Regions from separate parts of the Paenibacillus riograndensis SBR5 genome, predicted to be linked through region 2. Evidence: predicted binding sites of a transcription regulator. Region 2 holds the regulator's gene; the other holds the start of a gene.

Region 1 (10,657 bases), 920 kb from region 2:
GTACGTAGGATTAACTATTTTAGCATAGAAAAAGGTGGCTTGTTACATGTCTGAAAGTATCTACGTTGGCGTTGACTTAGGTGGAACCACGATTAAGGTTGGAATCTGCAATGCCGAAGGGAACCTGCTGCATACCTATGAGGGGCCTACGGGGACTGCGGATGGCGTCGATGCCGTCATCGATAATATCGAAAAGTATGTGCGTCAGATTGTGGAGGACTCCCCGTACTCTTGGGATCAGCTTGCCGGTGTAGGAGCGGGCCTGGCCGGGTTTACGAATATTCGTGAAGGAATTATCATCCTTGCGCCTAACATAGGTTTTAGAGATGTGCCGATCCGATCCATTCTGGAAGGTCGTTTGAACAAGCCAGTCAAAATAGACAATGACGCCAATGTGGCTGCGCTGGGCGAGGCCTGGAGCGGCGCGGGACGCGGTGTGGAGAACTGCGTGTGCTACACGCTGGGCACCGGTGTCGGCGGCGGAATTATTATTAACGGCAAGGTGTATCAAGGGTTTGCAGGACTTGCCGGCGAGCTAGGGCATATTTCTGTAGTGCCTGACCTGGAAGCTATTCAATGCGGCTGCGGCAATATGGGCTGCCTGGAAACGGTTTCCTCTGCTACGGGTATTATCCGCATGGCTAATGATGCTGTAAGCCGCGGCGACCGCACCTCGCTGTCCATGGTAGAGAAGATTGCAGCCAAAGAGGTATTTGATGCGGCTAAGGCCGGAGACGAAGTGGCTCTGCGGATTGTGAACCGTGCTGCGTTCTATCTGGGCAAATCCATGGCTGCTGTTGCAGCGGTGCTGAATCCCGAAGTGTTTATCGTCGGCGGCGGTGTCTCCAAAGCCGGAGACATTCTCTTTGACGAGGTCCGCCGCGTGTTCGCCAAGCTGGCTCCGGCCCCGCTGCAGACCGGTGTGACAATCGTGCCTGCCGAGCTGGGAAATGATGCGGGTATTATCGGTGCCGCAGGTCTTTTGCTGCGTTCTTAAGCAGCTGGAATTATTCATATACTATGGATAGGGAGGGGGCGCTTCGATGACCGAATTGGAACAATCACCGCCCGGTGGAGCCACCCTGATTATTATTACGGGCATGTCAGGTGCAGGCAAGACAATTGCTGTGCAGAGCCTGGAGGATCTCGGATTCTTCTGTGTGGATAATTTGCCGCCGGTGCTGATTCCCAAGTTCGCCGAGCTGATAGAGCAGTCGAAAGGGAAAATTGCCAAGGTGGCGCTTGTTATCGATTTGCGCGGCAGAGAGTTTTTCACAGCTTTGTCGGAATCGCTATCCTATATCAAGGATGAGTCTACGATCGGCTTCGAAATTCTGTTCCTGGATGCAACGGATTCCGTACTGGTACAGCGCTACAAGGAGAGCCGGCGGCATCATCCGCTGGCACCCAAAGGCATGCCGCTTGACGGCATCCGTCTGGAACGCCAAATGCTGGAGGAGCTGAAGAATTCAGCTACCCTGTGTTTGGATACCAGCAGCATGAAGCCGGTTCAGCTGAAGGAAAGGATCGTCTCACGTTTTTCCCATTTGGGCAAAAGCACCCTTTCTGTCAACATTACCTCGTTTGGCTTCAAATACGGGATTCCGATCGACGCAGACCTCGTGTTTGATGTTCGCTTTTTGCCTAATCCGCATTATGTGGATCAGCTGCGGCCTAAGACGGGCCAGGACAGCGAGGTATACGATTATGTAATGAAATGGCCGGAAACACAGGTATTTCTGACCAAACTGCTGGATATGCTTCACTTCCTGATTCCGCAATACCGGAAAGAAGGCAAGTCCCAGATTATTATCGGCATTGGCTGCACAGGCGGCAAACACCGCTCTGTGGCGATATCAGAATATCTGGGCAAGATGCTGGGGGTTAGCGAGACGGAAGCGGTAGCGGTCAGCCACCGGGATTCCGAGCGTGATCGGCATTAAGAGAGAAGGGATCAATAGTGGCTGAAGAACAAGGACAGCGTCCGCGTATCGTCGTCATGGGTGGGGGTACGGGGTTGTCTGTTATGCTTCGCGGTTTGAAGGAAAAGCCGCTTGATATTACAGCGATAGTGACTGTGGCGGATGACGGGGGAAGTTCCGGCATACTGCGCAGTGAACTGCAAATGCCGCCCCCCGGCGATATCCGCAATGTACTGACAGCAATGGCTGATGTAGAACCGCTCATGGCCCAGATCATGAGATACCGCTTCAGCAGTGGTGAAGGGTTAGCCGGGCACAGCCTGGGGAATCTGATTCTGGCGGCGCTTACGGATATTTCCGGCGATTTTGTTACTGCAGTCCGGGAGCTTAGCCGGTTATTCGCCGTGCGCGGCCGGGTGCTGCCTGCTGCCGGTGAAGCCGTAGTGCTGCATGCCGAGATGGCTGACGGCTCCATTATCACCGGCGAGTCCAAAATTCCGGAAGCCGGCGGTGTCATCAAACGGGTCTTCCTGGAGCCGGAGGATGTTGAGCCGCTGCCGGAGGCCCTGGAGGCGATCCGCAATGCCGACGCCATCCTGTGCGGTCCGGGCAGCCTGTATACGAGCATCCTGCCCAATCTGCTTGTACCTAAGCTGGCGGAGGCCATTGTAGCCTCGGATGCGATCAAAATTTTTGTCTGCAACGTGATGACCCAGCCCGGCGAAACGGACAACTATACCGTCAGCGACCATCTTCAGGCTGTTTATGATCATGTTGGATTGCATTTATTCGATTATGTGATCGTGAACGACGGGGAAATTCCCGAGCAGGTGCAGGTCAAGTATGCGGAAAAGGGTGCCCGTCCGGTACAGCTTGACCGTGAGATCGTGGATGGCAACGGGTATAAGGTTATTGCTGACAAGCTGGTATTATTCAAGACCTATCTGAGGCATGATACAGATAAGCTCAGTCATCATATTTACCAGCTTGTGCAGGACTGGACTTCCAGATAAGTTTATTTAGGAACATGAAAGAGGTGAGCCCCTTGTCTTTTGCGGCCCTTACCAAAAAAGAGCTGACGATGGTGGAGAGCCAGCCTTGCTGCGAGAAAGCGGAGATGTCCGCGCTGATCCGGATGAACGGTTCCGTGCAGCTTTCAAGCAAAAAGGTAGTTCTCGACATTTCGACGGAGAACGCCGCGATTGCAAGGCGGGTATATTCTTTACTTAAGAAATATTACCAGGTCCATATCGAGCTGCTCGTGCGTAAAAAAATGCGTTTGAAGAAGAATAATGTCTATATCGTCCGAATTCCAAGCCGTGTCCAGGAGATTCTCAAGGACTTGCGGATCGTCTCCGAGGGCTTCATCTTCACCGATGGGATCGATCCGGAGATTATCGGCAAGAACTGCTGCAAGCGCGCTTATCTGCGCGGGGCATTTATGGCTGGAGGTTCGGTCAACAATCCGGAAGGGTCTTCCTACCATCTGGAGATTGCTTCGATGTATGAGGAGCACTGCAAGGCTCTGGTGGAGCTGGCGGGTGAGTTTCATCTGAATGCCCGCTGCATCGAGCGTAAAAAGGGCTTCATTCTGTACATCAAGGAAGGCGAGAAGATTATCGAGTTCCTGAGTCTGATCGGCGCCCATCAAGCGTTGTTCAAGTTCGAGGATGTGCGGATTATGCGCGATATGCGCAATTCCGTTAACCGGATCGTCAACTGCGAAACGGCCAACCTCAACAAGACCATCAGCGCGGCGGTGCGGCAGATCGAGAACATCAAGCTGCTGCAGCGTGAAGTGGGACTGGAAAGCCTGCCGGATAAGCTGCGCGAGGTAGCTGAGATCAGACTGGCACACCCGGATATTAACCTTAAGGAAGTCGGCGAAATGCTGAAGGGTACCGTGAGTAAATCGGGAGTAAACCACCGTCTCCGCAAAATTGACGAGCTGGCGGATAAGGTCCGGGGCGGCTGAATATTTTTTTTCTAGTGTGGTTGAGGTTATAATGATATAATATTATAAAATTAATGTGAAATTTTTGGGCAGATCTCAAATAGGGGGTAAGCGTTTCATGACAAAGCACCCGGTAGTTGTACGGTTGAAGACGGGTCTTCACGCTCGGCCGGCAGCATTGTTCGTGCAGGAAGCTAACAAATTCTCGTCGGAGATATTCGTCGAAAAAGACGATAAAAAAGTGAACGCTAAAAGCATCATGGGTATTATGAGCCTGGCGATCAGTTCCGGCACGGAGATTTTTATCAGCGCGGATGGCGCCGATGCGGATCAAGCTGTAACCGCTTTGACAAGTCTTGTCAGCAAAGAAGAGCTTGAGAACCAGTAATTGTTGCAGGACCGTACTTTTAAATGGTATGACAAAAAGCCCTTTGGGGCTTTTTTTAATTAATTTTTTTACGCAACCATTGATGCTATGCAACTTTTGCCAAGCCGCTCCGTCTAGAGGGTACATAACAACAATTTCAATTAACGAAAGGGGATGGCAAACATGAAGGCATGGAGTAAAAAGCTCGGAGCAGTAATGCTGGCAGGAAGTTTGATGATAGGAGGTATGGCTTTGGGTGGAGTGATTCAAGGTCCTGAAAAGGCTTACGCCGCCGAGGATGTCCAGAGAAATGTTGTGAGTGTCATCGGCAAGGGTGAACTCTCGCTCAAGCCGGATGTCGTCTATCTGTCGATTGGGGTTAACGCTACGGCAGCATCAGCGGAAGAAGCACAGAAGATCATTGGAGGCAAGATCAGTAAGATTTCAACATTGCTGAAGACGACTTGGGGCATTGCAGACAAGGATATCCAGAGCACACAATTCATCGTGCAGCCGAACTACACCTATAGTGAAAAAGAGGGTCAGCAGATCAAAGGGTATATTGCCCAGCATTCGCTGAAGGTCACCTATCGTGATCTGAACAAGGTTGGACAGCTGCTCGATGCGGCTTCTGCGGCAGGAGCGAACAACATCGGAAATACCCAATTTGCAATCGAGAATCCTTCCGCTTTAGAGGCGCAGGTGATTGAGAAAGCCATGGCGAATGCGGATGCCAAAGCCGGAGTCATTGCCAAAGCAGCCAAGCGGAGCCTGGGCCAAGTGATTACGGTTACGCAGAACGATGACGGCAATAACCCGGTCGTTTATATGGAGAATGCAGCGATGGCCAAATCCGTGGCAGATGCAGCCGGCGGCACCTACGTTGAACCCGGGGAAGTCAGAGTCTCAACCCAGCTTAGCGTAATGTATGAGCTGAAATAAACAAAACTCGTCAAGAGGCGCTTCTTCTGCTGGGTACAGCGGAGCAGTGCCTCTTTTATTTTTTGGCTGCGAATGGTTGCGAAATCTCTCATTTTGTTTAAAGAAATGTAATAAGCAGACCTGGAATCACCGGCGAAGCTTAAAAAATTGTAAGGGGCTTTGTAACAACCGCCATCTCTAATGTCTTTATAATGGGAAGAGTGAATGGGGACAGCAAGCAAGCTGCCGCTTTGATATTATGGAAATCACATCAAGGCTGTCAACATACCAGCGGAAGGGGATACTATTATGAAGAATATGAAGAAGCAGGCCCGTAAATGGGGCGCAGGCATTGTGGCAGCAGGAGTTTTGCTCGGTGGAGGGCTGTTGCCCGCAGAGGCCGGTCAGGCTGCAGCAGCGACGGTACAATCCAAGGCCAATCAATCCCTGGTTGTGCTGAAGGTGAACGGGACGATTACCCCGCAGACCGGTATGGTCCGTGAGGGTAAAGTCTGGGTTCCGCTCACGTTTCTGCGGGATTCCCTGGGCATGCCTTTAACCTATGATAAAGCGGAAAAAGCCTATACGATCGGCAAAGGAACAGCTAAGGTTAAGCTGACAGTTAACGAATACGGGAGCTCCATCTCGGTCAACAACTTTTATCTGAATGAATATGAGGGCAAAAACATCAATAACCGTTTGTTCGTTCCATTTAATCTGATCAGCGATTTTCTGGGATACAAAGGGGATTGGAATGCGGCTTCGGGCCGGCTGAATGTGGTCAGCAAACCGCAAAATGCGATCACCATCAAGACGGAGAGCATCGCCAAGGACCATAAAGACGCACCGGTCAAGCTGGACTACCCGCAAGTGTCTGGACTGGCGAATGCCGCGGCGCAGAAAACAATCAATGACACGATCAAGCAGACCTTTACCAAGTTTGCAGCCGAAGCGGAAAAAGAAATTGCGAACAAACCTTCAGATGACCGGCCCTATGAATATGACGGCGGATACGTGATCACTTACAATCAGGACGGCATCCTAAGTATTATTACGCAGCAGTACGAGTACAACGGAGGGGCTCATGGTATGACCTACCGCAATGCGTTTACCTTCTCTCTGAAGGACGGCAAACGTCTGCTGATCGGGGATGTGCTGAAGGCCAACCCTAACTATAAAAAAGAGCTAAATGCCAAGCTGTCCAGGCTGATTAAGGCGGACGGCGGCTACCTGGGCGGTTTCAACGGCCTTAACACGGAGAAGAACTTTTATGTGAAAGACGGGAAAATGGTCGTCTTCTTCCAGCTCTATGAATACACTGCATATGCGGCCGGATTCCCTCAGTTTGAGTTCACCTTTAAGGAATTGCTGCCGGACGGCAGCAGCCCGTTCGCTGGACTGAAATCGAACAATTTGCGATAAAAGAGTACATTGGCCGCTCCGCAGATGCCGTGTATGGACACCTTCCGGTTTCCTAATGCCTCTCCTGTTCATAAGCTAAAAGAGAAACCAGCTTATTGCGGGGAGGAAAGAAGAGATGAGCTATCAGTACACGGCCATTGGCGATTCTTTAACGACCGGATTCGGGGCGCTGCCTGGCAACGGATTTGTGCCGGTGTACCGCAGAATGGCTGAGGGACGGTTGCGTGAGCCCGTAGGCGCTGTGAATCTTGGCATCAATGGATTAACTACGGCTGCGCTGGAGCAGCGTCTGGGCAGTGACCCCATATTCCGCCAGTCCATCCGGAATGCAGAGATCATTACTTTGTCGATTGGCGGGAACGATCTGATCAAGGCAGCCAAAGCTGTGTCATTTCGTCCGGGTGATCTGTCTCCTGCGCTGGCAAGGGCGCTCCGCGAATGCAAAAGAAATTTCGGTGGGATTATGGGTTCGCTCCGGCAATTGAAGTACGGCAGCCGGCAGCCCTATATCATCCGTATAGTAGGGCTTTATAATCCCTATCCTCAGCTAACGGAAGCGACAGACTGGGTGCGTCAGTTTAACGCCTTTGCTGCGGGCTACAGCAGCGGTGTATGCGGGTTTGCCTCCATCTACCATGAGTTTGCCGGCAATGAGCGCAGCCTGCTGTCCCTGGATCATGTGCATCCCAATGGGCGAGGTTACCGTGTAATCGCCGGTAAGCTGGATTCTCTGGGTTACTGGCGGCTGGGATGACATACAGTTAAGCCAAACATAAGAAGAGGCTGCACCGGACCATTGGTCCGGGCAGCCTCTTCTTATGTTTGCTTGGATTTTAGACGCCTGAAGGAAGCGTCTTTTCGATAACCTTATCGACAATACCATATTCCGCTGCATCCACAGCACTCATAAAGTAGTCGCGGTCTGTATCCTTCTCGATGCGTTCCAGCGGCTGGCCGGTACGCTCTGCCAGGATATGGTTCAGCTTGTCGCGAAGCTTAAGGATACGGCGGGCACGGATTTCGATGTCCGTAGCCTGTCCTTGAGCACCGCCCAGCGGCTGGTGAATCATAATTTCACTGTTTGGCAGCGCGAAGCGTTTGCCCTTGGCACCGGCATTCAGCAGGAAGGCTCCCATGGAAGCGGCCATGCCCACACAAATCGTGGAAACATCCGGTTTGATGTACTGCATTGTATCAAATATAGCCATTCCGGCTGTAATAGAACCGCCAGGGCTGTTCACATACAGGTGAATGTCCTTATCCGGATCCTCGGCAGCCAGGAAGAGCATTTGTGCAATGATGGAATTGGCTACCACGTCATTAACCTCCGTTCCGAGGAAAATGATGCGGTCCTTCAGCAGGCGGGAATAGATGTCATAAGCGCGCTCGCCGCGGTTGCTCTGTTCTACTACCATAGGAATATAACTCACGTGGAAAACCTCCTTGAATTGGTTCTTCGAATGTGTTCATTGTTACTGTTACCGTAATAACCACATGATAAACAAATTCAAACAAAAAGTCAAAGAAAGTCAAACTCAGTTAATAAAAAAAGAGCCAACCAGCGGCTCTTTGGTTAAATACTATACGTGGGCATTGCTAAATTATGTACAAAAAAGGAATTAATGGCGCGCCCGCCAAGAATCGAACTTGGATCTCAGGCTTCGGAGGCCTACGTCATATCCATTGGACCACGGGCGCAACAAAAATTATTATAATCTATTTATGGCTCAATTGCAACGGATTAATTCTGCTGCTGCAAAAATATCTTTTTCAGGCCCTCCTTTGATATCTATCGGTGCTGGGAGGTAGTTTTGGAGCGGAATTATGTATGCAAATCGCAGGGCTTTCAGGACATTCCTTCATGAGGCAGATGTATAAGATGAAAAGAGGTTGAGAATTATACTCTCGGAAGACTTGCACTCCGCGTAATATTTGGGTAGAATATGGGTGGGACTTAAAAAGTTAACCCGGGACGTTTTAAGACCATGGACAAGGGAATAAGAGGAAGACGAAGTTGCAGGAGTGAAAGCATGCGTAATTTATTAGAAATCCAAAAGCAGCTTCTGCCTGATCTCATGGAAACCCTTAAGAGACGTTACACGATTCTGCATCAGATCATGCTGTCCGATATTATTGGGCGCAGAACGCTGGCCGCTTCGCTTGATATGACCGAGCGGGTACTGCGCGCCGAGACGGATCTTCTGAAATCGCAAGGGCTCATTGAGATCGAGAGCGTAGGCATGCGCGTAAGCGATGCCGGACGCAGACTGCTTGACCTGCTGGAGCCAATCGCCAAGAGCCTGTTTGGCCTGGATGATCTGGAGGAGAAAATTCGTACAACGTATGGTCTGAACAAAGTTATTGTTGTACCCGGTGATTGCGAAACGTCGCCGTTCACCAAGCGTGAACTGGGACGCGCGGGCGCCAAGGCATTGCTCGGCGTACTGCGTTCCGAAGATACTGTTGCCGTTACCGGGGGTTCAACACTCGCTGAAATGGCAGACCAGCTCACACTACCAATCCCCCTTTCCTATAAGAATGCCTGGGTTGTCCCGGCACGTGGAGGGCTGGGTGAGAGCATGGAAATTCAGGCCAATACGATTGCTTCAACAATGGCCAAGAGGATTGGAGCCAATTACCGCCTCCTCCATGTACCTGATTTACTAAGTGAAGATGCGTACCAGTCATTGGCGCTCGACTTCAACATAGGGGAGATCGTGCAAATCATCCGCAGATCGCGTATTATTGTGCATGGTATTGGAGATGCCATGGAAATGACCCGACGCCGTAAGCTGGATGAGGCAACTATCGCGGAAATCCAGGAAGAAGGAGCGGTTGCCGAATCGTTCGGCTATTATTTTAACGAAGAGGGTCAGGTTGTCCATACCATGCTGACTATGGGGCTCCGCCTGGAAGATATTATCCGCACCGAAGTGGTTATCGGTATTGCTGGCGGCAAACGCAAGGCAAAAGCAATTCATGCGATGCTGCGCTTTGGGCAGGAGGATATCCTCGTTACCGATGAGGCGGCTGCTGTCGAAATCGGCAAGGAAATTGACAATCAGAACCATACGGTCCTATAGTTTCCAATATATGGGGAGCAAGTCAAGGTATTATGCATTATACTTAACATTGTTGTCTTGACAAGCTTAACGGCTTGTCTTGAATAAATAAAACGAAATCTAGGAGGAACTATTCAATGAGTGTAAAAGTTGGTATTAACGGTTTTGGACGTATTGGACGCCTTGCATTCCGCCGTATTCAAAATGTAGAAGGTATCGAAGTGGTAGCCATCAACGACTTGACTGATGCTAAGATGCTTGCTCATTTGCTTAAATATGATACAACTCAAGGTAAATTCCAGGGAGAAGTTGAAGTGCATGACGGCTTCTTCAAAGTGAACGGCAAAGAAGTTAAGGTTCTGGCGAACCGCAATCCGGAAGAACTGCCTTGGGGTGACCTCGGCGTTGACATCGTTCTGGAATGCACAGGTTTCTTCACAACTAAAGAAGCAGCTGAGAAGCACCTGAAAGGCGGAGCTAAAAAAGTAGTAATCTCCGCTCCAGCTACCGGCGACATGAAGACCGTTGTATACAACGTTAACCATGACGTACTGGATGGTACTGAAACTGTAATCTCCGGCGCATCTTGCACAACTAACTGCCTGGCTCCAATGGCAAAAGTCCTGAACGACAAGTTCGGAATCGTTGAAGGCTTGATGACTACCATCCACGCTTACACCGGCGACCAGAACACACTGGATGCTCCACACGCTAAAGGCGACTTCAGACGCGCCCGCGCTGCTGCTGAGAACATCGTTCCTAACACTACCGGTGCTGCCAAAGCTATCGGTCTGGTAATTCCTGCACTGAAAGGCAAACTGGACGGCGCAGCACAACGTGTGCCTGTAGCTACTGGTTCCCTGACTGAGCTGGTTACTGTTCTTGAAAAGAACGTAACTGTTGAAGAACTGAACGCAGCGATGAAAGCAGCTTCCGACCCAGACACTTATGGCTACACTGAAGATGAAATCGTATCTTCCGACATCAAGGGTATGACTTTCGGTTCCCT
Region 2 (10,657 bases):
CTGAAGAAATCGCCGTAGAGGAATATCCAAGCAAACGGGCAATATGATTATCGTCCATGAGATCATCATCGCTGGTGCGTTTGAGTCCGGCGATAATTTCGCGGATTTTGTCCTCCTGCTCCTCTCTGGCATAGTCTCTGTACAGAAGCCATGCTTCTTCCTCTGTATTTCCAACCAGTTCTTCCATTTGCATACTGATAAGACGCCCTTCATTGCCAAGCTCATTGATATAGCGCTTGATCTCCATCTTAATCCGCAGCACCATTTCCACACGCTGTATCACTCCGACTACCTCAGCTACAGTGACAATCCCCTCATATTCCGAAGCGGAGAGATTAGTCAGGCTCTGTGTGAGCACGGCTCTATATTTTTCCAGCGTTTGAATCGCCTGATTGGCCTTGGCCAGAATCGATCCGATTTCTTTGAGCGCATACCGGATGGAGCCCTGATAGAGCGTGATGATGTTCCGCCGCTGGGAGATGGAAACTACAAGCTTGCCTGTCTGCTTGGCAACACGCTCGGCTGTCCGGTGCCGGATGCCAGTCTCGATGGAGGAGATGGAGGAATCAGGAATCAGCTGTGTATTCGCATAGAGAATCCGCTTTAAATCCTCGCTTAATATAATCGCGCCGTCCATTTTGGCCAGCTCATATAAATAATTGGGCGAAAAATCACAATTGATGGAAAAACCGCCATCTACTACTTCCATCACTTCAGGACTATATCCGACAACAATAAGCGCACCTGTCTTCGCGCGTAGCACATTCTCCAAGCCTTCCCGGAAGGGTGTTCCCGGCGCCGCCATTCTGAGCAGGTCATTCATATTTTCTAATTCCTTCATTGTTCAGTGCCCCCTAATCTAACGCGACCGCTAGTGCATCTGCTACGGTGCTGACGCCAATAATCTGGATATCCTGCGGATGCTTCCAGCCTTTCATGCTTTTTTCGGGCATTATGACTCTCCGGAAGCCCAGCTTGGCAGCCTCCTTGACGCGTGTTTCCGCGCGGGAAACGCCTCTTACTTCTCCAGTCAGTCCAACTTCGCCAAAAAAAACATCGTAAGGTTTTGTCGATATATCACGGAAGCTGGAAGCAATACTGACGGCAACCGCCAGATCAATGGCTGGTTCATCCAGCTTCACCCCTCCAGCAACGTTGAGGTAAGCATCCTGGTTCTGCAGAAACATCCCCATCCGTTTCTCGAGAACCGCAATAATAAGTGCCATTCTTTGATGATCCATGCCCGTGCACATCCGCCGCGGGGAAGGGAAATGGGTGGCGGCTACCAGCGCCTGAAGCTCGACAAGCACGGGTCTGGTGCCCTCCATACTGGCAACAACGGCTGATCCGGCTACTCCCAGCGGGCGCTCCGACAAAAAGAGCTCCGAGGGATTCTCCACCTCGGCAAGGCCGATTTCCCCCATCTCAAAAATTCCGATCTCATTCGTGGAGCCAAACCGGTTTTTGACCGCACGCAGCAACCGGTACGTGTGGTGCCGCTCCCCTTCGAAATAGAGCACACAATCGACCATATGCTCCAGCATCCGCGGTCCGGCAATGGCCCCCTCTTTGGTCACATGTCCTACCAGAACCGTGGCAATTCCGCGAATTTTGGCAATCCGCATGAATCTTGTTGTACATTCCCGAACCTGCGTCACACTGCCGGGCGCGCTTGTCACTTCCGGCATAAATACGGTCTGGATGGAGTCAATGACAAGAAATTGGGGCTGGATCTGTTCAATGGCTTCTTCGATGCTCTCCATATTTGTCTCACACAGCACATACAGCTCTGCCGACAGCGCCCCTAGGCGATCTGCACGCAGCTTTGTCTGCCGGACGGACTCTTCTCCTGAAATATACAGTACACGCAATCCCTGGGTGGTCAGCGCATGGGAGGTCTGCAGCAGGAGCGTCGATTTACCGATCCCTGGATCACCGCCTACCAGCACCAGCGAGCCGGGCACAATTCCTCCCCCAAGCACACGGTTAAGCTCACCAATGCCTGTCAGGATACGCGGCTCCTTATCACTTTCTATATTTATGATCGATTGCGCCTTTTCTTTACTCTGAAAAATCGGTGCAGTCATACCTTGTGTTTTAACTACGCTTTCCGTCTCTTCCACCATGGAATTCCATGCCTGGCAGCCGGGACACTTACCGAACCACTTCGGCGATTCATAGCCGCATTCGGTGCAGAAAAATTTCGTTTTTGGTTTGGCCATGTGTGCTCCTATCAGTCTGAACTGACTAAAATTGCGGATAATTTACTCATACTCAAAGTTTACCATTTCTGCACACTGAACGGAAGGTCACTTATGATCTACTTTTTTACAACCTTCTCATTAACCTTCCTGAAACATAGCTTAATTAAACATCGGTATATGACGCGAATTTTATTATATTCAAAAAAGCTCCCGCTCCTCTATACGGAGGAGCGGGAGCTTTGTTTCAAGTACGCAGCTGTTATTCGGTTCCAACCTCATTTTCCGTAGTGACGGCTATCGGCGGTTCCACTGTGGTTACCACAAGCTCACCGTTTACTTCATCAATCTTGAGGGAATCCCCCTTCTTGATGTTGCCCTTCAGCAGCTCTTCGGAAAGACGGTCTTCGATATGCTTTTGGATGGCCCGGCGCAGTGGACGGGCACCAAAGGCAGGATCGTAGCCTTCTTTGGCCAGGAAGGCCTTAGCGCCATCTGTAAGCATAAAGTCCACATCATATTCACGCAGCCGCTTGCGCAATTCATCGGACATGAGCGTGACGATTTCGGCAATATGCTTTTCCTCCAGGGAGTGGAAGACAATGATTTCGTCAATACGGTTCAGGAACTCAGGGCGGAAGCTCTTCTTGAGTTCTTCCATGACTTTGCCCTTCATGTTGTTGTAATCCGCTCCTGCATCCTGCACCGCTGTAAATCCAAGCGTCGAGTTCTTTTTGATTGCCTGTGCCCCAACGTTGGAGGTCAGAATGATCAGAGTGTTGCGGAAGTCGACTACACGGCCTTTGGAATCGGTCAAACGGCCGTCTTCCAGCACCTGCAGCAGAATATTGAATACCTCCGGATGCGCCTTCTCAATTTCGTCCAGGAGCACTACAGAATATGGCTTGCGGCGGACCTTCTCGGTCAATTGTCCGCCTTCTTCATAACCGACATACCCTGGAGGCGCCCCGACCAGACGGGAAGTGGAATGCTTCTCCATGTACTCCGACATATCGATACGGACAACCGCATTTTCATCACCGAACATTGCTTCTGCAAGCGCACGGGCCAGCTCGGTTTTACCTACCCCGGTTGGTCCGAGGAAGATGAAGGAACCCATAGGACGTTTCGGGTCTTTAAGACCTGCACGCGCCCGGCGCAGTGCCCGGCTGACAGCCTTCACGGCTTCATCCTGGCCAATAACACGTTCATGGAGCAGAGCTTCCATATTCAGCAGCCGGTCCGTTTCTTCTTCCTTCAGCTTGCTGACAGGAATACCTGTCCAGCTGGCAACCACCTGAGCAATATCCTCTGGCGTTACCTGGGAATCGGTACGTCCCTGTTTTTCTTTCCATTGGTTTTTGGTAGTATCCAGTTCCTCACGGATCTTCTGTTCAGTATCGCGCAGTGCAGCTGCTTTCTCGAATTCTTGGCTCTGCACAGCGGAATCCTTTTCCTTGCGGATATCGTCCAGGCGCATTTCCAGTTCCTTCAGATTTGGCGGGATAGTGTAAGAATTAAGTCTTACCTTGGAACCTGCTTCATCAATCAGGTCAATGGCCTTATCCGGCAGGAAGCGGTCAGAAATATAGCGGTCGGAAAGCTTCACAGCTTCCACGATGGCTTCATCTGTGATCTTCACCCGGTGATGGGCTTCATAGCGGTCACGCAGACCGTAGAGAATTTGCACGGCTTCTTCCGGAGAAGGCTGATCCACTGTGATCGGCTGGAACCGGCGCTCTAGCGCGGCGTCCTTCTCAATGTATTTGCGGTATTCATCCAGCGTGGTAGCACCAATGCATTGCAACTCTCCACGGGCGAGTGCAGGCTTCAGAATGTTGGAAGCGTCAATGGCGCCTTCCGCACCGCCTGCGCCGATCAGGGTATGCAGCTCATCAATGAAGAGCACAATGTTCCCTGCCTGGCGAATCTCATCCATAATTTTTTTGAGGCGGTCTTCGAACTCACCGCGGTATTTCGTGCCGGCAACCACAGAACCCATATCCAGGGTCATTACGCGTTTGTCACGCAGAGTTTCCGGAATTTCGTTGTTGATGATCTTCTGTGCCAAACCTTCGGCGATCGCTGTTTTACCTACCCCGGGTTCACCAATCAGCACCGGATTGTTTTTGGTCCGGCGGCTGAGCACCTGAATCACACGCTCAATCTCCTTGCTGCGGCCAATGACCGGATCAAGGTTGCCGTCTTTGGCATAAGCGGTCAAATCACGGGCCAGGCCATCCAGCGTAGGCGTGCTGACATTGGCTGGCGTCCCGCTGTGGCTCGAAGTAGCTTCGCTGCTGCCCAGAAGCTGAAGCACCTGCTGGCGGGCTTTATTCAGGCTGATTCCGAGGTTATTGAGTACACGGGCGGCTACACCTTCGCCTTCACGGATCAGACCGAGCAGAATATGCTCTGTTCCGACATAAGTGTGGCCCAGCTTGCGGGCTTCATCCATCGACAGCTCGATAACCTTTTTGGCACGAGGAGTATAAGCAATGTTTGTAGGCTGTTCTTGTCCCCGGCCGATCAGTGTTTCCACTTCGTCCTGGATTTTCTCAAGACCCAGACCCAGACCAATCAAAGCCTTGGCGGCGATGCCGTCTCCTTCACGAATCAGTCCGAGCAAAATATGTTCTGTCCCAATGTTGTTGTGTCCCAAACGAACGGCTTCTTCCTGCGCCAGTGCGAGCACCTTTTGTGCGCGTTCCGTAAATCTTCCAAACATCATATCTCCTGCACCTCCACGGATAATAAATATCTATAATTAATGTTGTGATCCCAGTGTCTCCCGGAGCAGCTTCGCCCGGTACATATCGCGTTCGGTGGCTGTCATCTCGTCTCCGAACATCTTTTGCAGAAAGCCCGGCTGTGTCTTCACATTCAGCTCGTTGAGCACTGAAATCGGCGGTCCTTCCAGAATCCCAAGATCGACTCCCAGTCTTAGGTCAGAGAGCCGCTGTGCGGACTCCTTCAGCTCCATCACCGCTGCATAAGACAAAATCCCGTAGGAACGTTTGATTCTGTCCGTAATCCGCAAAGCGGAATCGGCCAGCAGCCGCTCCCGGGCATTGCGCTCATGTTCAATAATCTGGGTGACTACGCTGTGCAGATTCTCGATAATCTCATTTTCCGTCTGTCCAAGCGTAATTTGGTTGGAAATCTGAAAGATGTTCCCTACTGCTTCGCTGCCTTCACCGTAAATTCCTCTTACTGTGAGTCCCACCTGATTCACTGCGGATAAAATCCGGTTGATCTGGTGAGTCATGACAAGTGCAGGCAAATGCACCATCACCGAGGCGCGAAGCCCTGTACCTACATTAGTAGGACAACTGGTCAAATACCCTCTTCGGTCATCAAAGGCGTAATTAACCGCGCCCTCAAAAATATCATCAATGGCTGTCGCCCTTACCCAAGCCTCTCTAACCTGCAGACCAGGGAACAGGCACTGAATGCGCAGATGGTCTTCTTCATTGATCATGATGCTGACCGACTCATCCTCGTTCAGGATCACTGCGCCGCCCCGGGAGTCATTGGCCAGATTAGGGCTGATGAGGTGCTTCTCCACAAGCACTTTTTTGTCCAGCTCATCGAGCTCATCCAGCTTCAGCAGTTGAAAGCTGCCGAAATCCGCGGCTGCTTCCCCCTGAAAAACAGGAGCAAGCTGCTTCATTACCTCTTCCGACTGCTCTGCCGAAGCCAGCAAAGGGAAGGGAAGATGCTCCAGATTGCGGGCGATCCGCATCCGGCTGCTGATGACAATCTCGGAATGGCTGCCTCCGCAGCGCATCCAGTCACTAAGGGCTTGTTCGGTAAACCGGAGACTTGACATGTCTTATCCCCCCTATATATCAAAGACTTTACTCTTGCGGCATTTCTTTTTCAAGTTTTCGGATCTGATCCCTCAGCTCAGCTGCAGTCTCAAATTCCTCCTCTGCGATACTCTGCTGGAGCTCCTGCTTCAGCTCATCAATTTTGCGTTTGCACATGATCTGTGCTCCGGCACGTTTGGGAAGCTTGCCGACATGAGCGGTGCTGCCATGCACCCGTCTGAAGAGCGGGTCCAGCGTGCTGTCAAAATATTTATAACAGGAGCTGCAGCCAAAACGCCCAAGCTTGCTGAACTGGGAGTAAGTCATCCCGCAATTCTCACATCGCAGACCCTGTACAGTCTGGGCTGCCGCATTTTTTTCCTTGCCGGCTCCTTCCAGATCCAAGAGACCTGACAGCAGGCTGTGAATAGAGAACCCTCCGGCAGTTCCTGGAATCAGCTCCCCTTTTTCACGCGCACAGCTTTCACAAATATGAAATTCCGTCTTCTCCCCATTCACAATTTTGGTGAAATGGAGTGTCGCCGGTTTGACCCCGCATTCCTGGCAAAGCATAAGCGGTGTCCCTCCTTCAGATTTGACCGTTATTTGCCCAATAAGGAGATTAGCATGGCCTTCATTAGCTTGGCACGAATCTCATCCCGGTACGGCAGATTAACCGTCAGGCATTCCCGGGAAACAGCGGCACGCATGAGACACGCTTCACGCTTGGTTAGAAACCGGGCCTCCTCCAGCTGATAAATCAGTCCTTCGGCGGAATTTTGATCGATATCCTTTCCTATTGTAGAATTGAGATGGGCATACAATGCCACATTCTGCGGAAGCTCGAAACGCTGAATCCGAATATAGCCGCCGCCGCCGCGCTTGCTCTCAACTACATAGCCCTTTTCCAAAGTAAAACGTGTACTGATGACATAATTGATCTGAGACGGTACGCATGAGAACTGGTCCGCCAGGTCATTGCGCTGAATTTCCACCGTACCTTCGGGACTTTCATGCAAAATATTCTTCAGATATTGTTCGATAATATCAGAGATATTACGCATCACTCATCCTCCAGTGTTCAAAACTTATAGTCCCTCTTGTTGCACTTCCGTCCGGCAATGATCTCTAAGAACTTAACCCAAGTGCATCAGCCCGAATCGGAGTGAACCCGGCGTTAAGCTTCATACAGCATCAAGCCGGAGGTATACCAAAAAAGCCATTCATGAAGAGCCTGCCGCCATTGTTGTTGCCTCTCATCAGAGAACTGATTCCGATCAGAGAACTGATTCCGAGCTGCGTTGACTTTGACTTTCTTTGACTTTTTTCATATTATAACACATTCTCACTGAATTCCAAGGGGTTGCTTTTATTTTTTACTTTTTTTGCCCATTGTATTCCTTTCTTTCTCAACAAGAGGTGAATAAAGCGAGAACAAAAACGGCTGTGCCGTCCTCCACGGGACAGCGCAGCCGTCTTGGTTCTAGCGTTACCTGGAGAACGACTCCCCATGAATCCTACGGCAACTTTTTAAGTGGAAAAAGGTTAACTAATATGCCAGAGTACCCTATCCTCGAGCAGATGAAGTGGAAAAAGGGACACTAATTCAGCTCATTTCGCCATTGGACCAGAAATGTGGCCCAATTAGATTTACTTTTTCCACTTAACTCTCAGAATTTCTTAATTTTCGGAAAAACAAGTTCCTTTTTTCCAACTAAATAAGTTGAACTTTAGTTTTACATTGTGGGGTATAGACGTCACTGCGGGGAATGTTTGGACTTCCAGCCGCTGTTGTCGTAAGAATTTCTTGATTGGAACCGCCTTTTGCGCTTGAAATCCGGTGACAAAGGCGGACGCTACCGTTCTTCCAGTTCCAAACTTCCCCTCCGGACTTTTACCCCTTTTCTGAAGTTCTCAAGTTCAACTTATATAGCACCTGCGAAGAAGCCGGTAAAGACGAGCCCTAAACTGCAGGATCAGAAAAAGTCAAACAGCGCTGTTTTGGCTTGAGGAATAACCTCTTCCAGCCATTCAAGCCCGGTTGGGCTTGCATTAAGCTGCCCGTACTTCGCCAGTTCTCCAGGCCGTTTGTAGCCCAGCAACATCACTGTGAGTGCTCCAATGGTGCAGCTGCAATCAGCAGCAGCCTGTTCACCATCCAGACGCTCTAACGTTGACGCACCATTCCCTGCCACACTCCATAACCACAACCCGTTATTCCAAGGGGCATGCTCATCTTCAATATACAGGGTTCTACTCTCAAGGCTGCTGCGGCTCCGGAAGGTAAAATTCTCTATAAAAGCCCGCGCATTCACAATCCGCGCCATAAAGTATGGATAATTCTCCTGCGGAATCCGCGGGTCTGGCAGCAAATAAGGAAGAATATCATCAGAGGGCACCAGCTTGAGCGAAGCTCCAGTAATCATCGAATCGTGGTTAGCCAGAAATGTCCACAAGCCTTTACGCGCCTGTTCGTTCAAAAAGATAAACTCATCAATAACCAGTTCATTGTTGACTATTTTATACAGCACATAGCCTTCCGGCTCACCAAGCTTTGAGTAAAAAACACTTTGATGCGTGTCCGCATCCAATACTCTTTGCTTCCACCACTCCTGATCACGCTGCAGGGTTCCATTGTATTCAGCGGCAAACCGGCTGTACAGCCCTTCCAGTATTTCCAGAGCGGCAGAATCACGTTTTACACTGCCCTCAATTTCAGTTTTTCGCGGAAATTTGTCCACAGGGATAGAATACTTTTTATACTCACAGTAGACCTCCCAGCCGAACTTACGGTAAAAGGGGATCAAAAACGGATGCAAAAAAGACAACGTCTGCCCCGACTCGTTCATCGTTTGCAGCGTATGTGATAAAAGCTTGGCCACAAGCCCCTGCCTGCGGTTCTCCGGCCATGTGGATACTCCGGCTATTCCACCCATAGGAAATGCTTTGCCTTGTATGTAGGCCTGAAGCGGAAGCAATTTCAATTGAGCGCCCAGCGTCCCGTCCTCAAAGACTCCCCATACTCTTTCCGGTCTAAACTTCTGCCTGGCCTCAGCTCTGGCTTCATCGGCAACCTTATATTTAAAAGCATATTCGGACAAGCTCAAGCTCGCTTCAAATTCCTCAGCATGCAATTGCCTGATTTCCACTTCCGCTCACCTCATCAAAGTTAGTATTAGTACTCTCTACGTGAGTATAGCAAGCAAAACGCATCAGCGCTATTCTGCCGGAGAAAATCAGAATTCCCACAAGTTATCCACAGATAAAACACGAAACAAATCATGTCCACCCGGTATTATGCTTCCCTCAATAAGTTATCCACCATTTCCAGAACATTATCCACATAATCCACTTTTTATCCACAAAAACCGTGAATTATTAGGGTTTTCTCTTGACTCATCCACATTCTTATGTATTTAAACAGGAGATTTAGTGTATAGATGGCTTACTGCAATTGTATCCACATGTGTGCAACTTTTCTGAAGTTGCTGAAAATTATCCACAACTTTTCCACAACCCTGCACAACGCAAAAAAGCCACTGTCAGTAACTCAACAGTGGTCATGTGCTTGGCGGCGTCCTACTCTCCCAGGACCCTTCGGTCCAAGTACCATCGGCGCTGGAGGGCTTAACGGTCGTGTTCGGGATGGGTACGCGTGGAACCCCTCCGCTATCGCCACCAAACGGGCACTTGCGGTGCAAATGCTTCAGGAATTTGATTCCTGAAAACTGAATCCGAAACGAAACTGCGTTTGCCCTTCATCTCTTCGGGGCCCCCGGAAAGTACTCGGAATCAGCTTCGTCAGCCTCTTCTTCACTTTTTGGGGTAATTTTTTGGATAAGCCCTCGACCGATTAGTATTGGTCAGCTCCACACGTTGCCGTGCTTCCACCTCCAACCTATCTACCTCGTCGTCTTCAAGGGGTCTTACATACTGGGAAATCTCATCTTGAGGGGGGCTTCACGCTTAGATGCTTTCAGCGCTTATCCCGTCCGTACGTAGCTACCCAGCCATGCTCCTGGCGGAACAACTGGTGCACCAGCGGTACGTCCATCCCGGTCCTCTCGTACTAAGGACAGCTCCTCTCAAATTTCCTGCGCCCACGACAGATAGGGACCGAACTGTCTCACGACGTTCTGAACCCAGCTCGCGTACCGCTTTAATGGGCGAACAGCCCAACCCTTGGGACCTACTTCAGCCCCAGGATGCGATGAGCCGACATCGAGGTGCCAAACCTCCCCGTCGATGTGGACTCTTGGGGGAGATAAGCCTGTTATCCCCAGGGTAGCTTTTATCCGTTGAGCGATGGCCCTTCCATGCGGTACCACCGGATCACTAAGTCCGACTTTCGTCCCTGCTCGACTTGTAGGTCTCGCAGTCAAGCTCCCTTCTGCCTTTGCACTCTTCGAATGATTTCCAACCATTCTGAGGGAACCTTTGAACGCCTCCGTTACTCTTTAGGAGGCGACCGCCCCAGTCAAACTGCCCGCCTGACACGGTCCCCGTACCCGTTTAGGGTACCAGGTTAGAACCTAGATACGATCAGGGTGGTATCCCAACGGCGCCTCCACCGAAGCTTGCGCTCCGGCTTCTACGGCTCCCACCTATCCTGTACAGATCGTACCCAAATTCAATATCAAGCTG

The links. Region 2 encodes CtsR, which represses protease genes until heat stress. Its sites were predicted from a motif close to ATGGTCAATAAAGGTCAAACA; they were not measured.
Region 1: the regulator CtsR is predicted to act here: its motif matches at 8,102-8,122, upstream of clpP (ATP-dependent Clp endopeptidase proteolytic subunit ClpP).

What each region holds. Positions count from the first base shown of each region.
Region 1 is NZ_LN831776.1:175,014-185,670, forward strand. It holds gene PRIO_RS00845 (ROK family glucokinase) at 47-997, shown strand; gene rapZ (RNase adapter RapZ) at 1,044-1,943, shown strand; gene PRIO_RS00855 (gluconeogenesis factor YvcK family protein) at 2,000-2,935, shown strand; gene whiA (DNA-binding protein WhiA) at 2,968-3,897, shown strand; gene PRIO_RS00865 (HPr family phosphocarrier protein) at 3,995-4,264, shown strand; gene PRIO_RS00870 (SIMPL domain-containing protein) at 4,427-5,185, shown strand; gene PRIO_RS00875 (PdaC/SigV domain-containing protein) at 5,474-6,586, shown strand; gene PRIO_RS00880 (GDSL-type esterase/lipase family protein) at 6,702-7,340, shown strand; gene clpP (ATP-dependent Clp endopeptidase proteolytic subunit ClpP) at 7,420-8,016, opposite strand; tRNA gene PRIO_RS00890 (tRNA-Arg) at 8,210-8,284, opposite strand; gene PRIO_RS00895 (sugar-binding transcriptional regulator) at 8,617-9,669, shown strand; gene gap (type I glyceraldehyde-3-phosphate dehydrogenase) at 9,786-10,657, shown strand, end outside.
Region 2 is NZ_LN831776.1:7,170,240-7,180,896, forward strand. It holds gene disA (DNA integrity scanning diadenylate cyclase DisA) at 1-841, opposite strand, end outside; gene radA (DNA repair protein RadA) at 855-2,222, opposite strand; gene clpC (ATP-dependent protease ATP-binding subunit ClpC) at 2,464-4,932, opposite strand; gene PRIO_RS30365 (protein-arginine kinase McsB) at 4,969-6,033, opposite strand; gene PRIO_RS30370 (protein-arginine kinase activator protein McsA) at 6,062-6,586, opposite strand; gene PRIO_RS30375 (CtsR family transcriptional regulator) at 6,616-7,077, opposite strand; gene PRIO_RS30380 (GNAT family N-acetyltransferase) at 7,990-9,162, opposite strand; rRNA gene rrf (5S ribosomal RNA) at 9,580-9,696, opposite strand; rRNA gene PRIO_RS30390 (23S ribosomal RNA) at 9,847-10,657, opposite strand, start outside.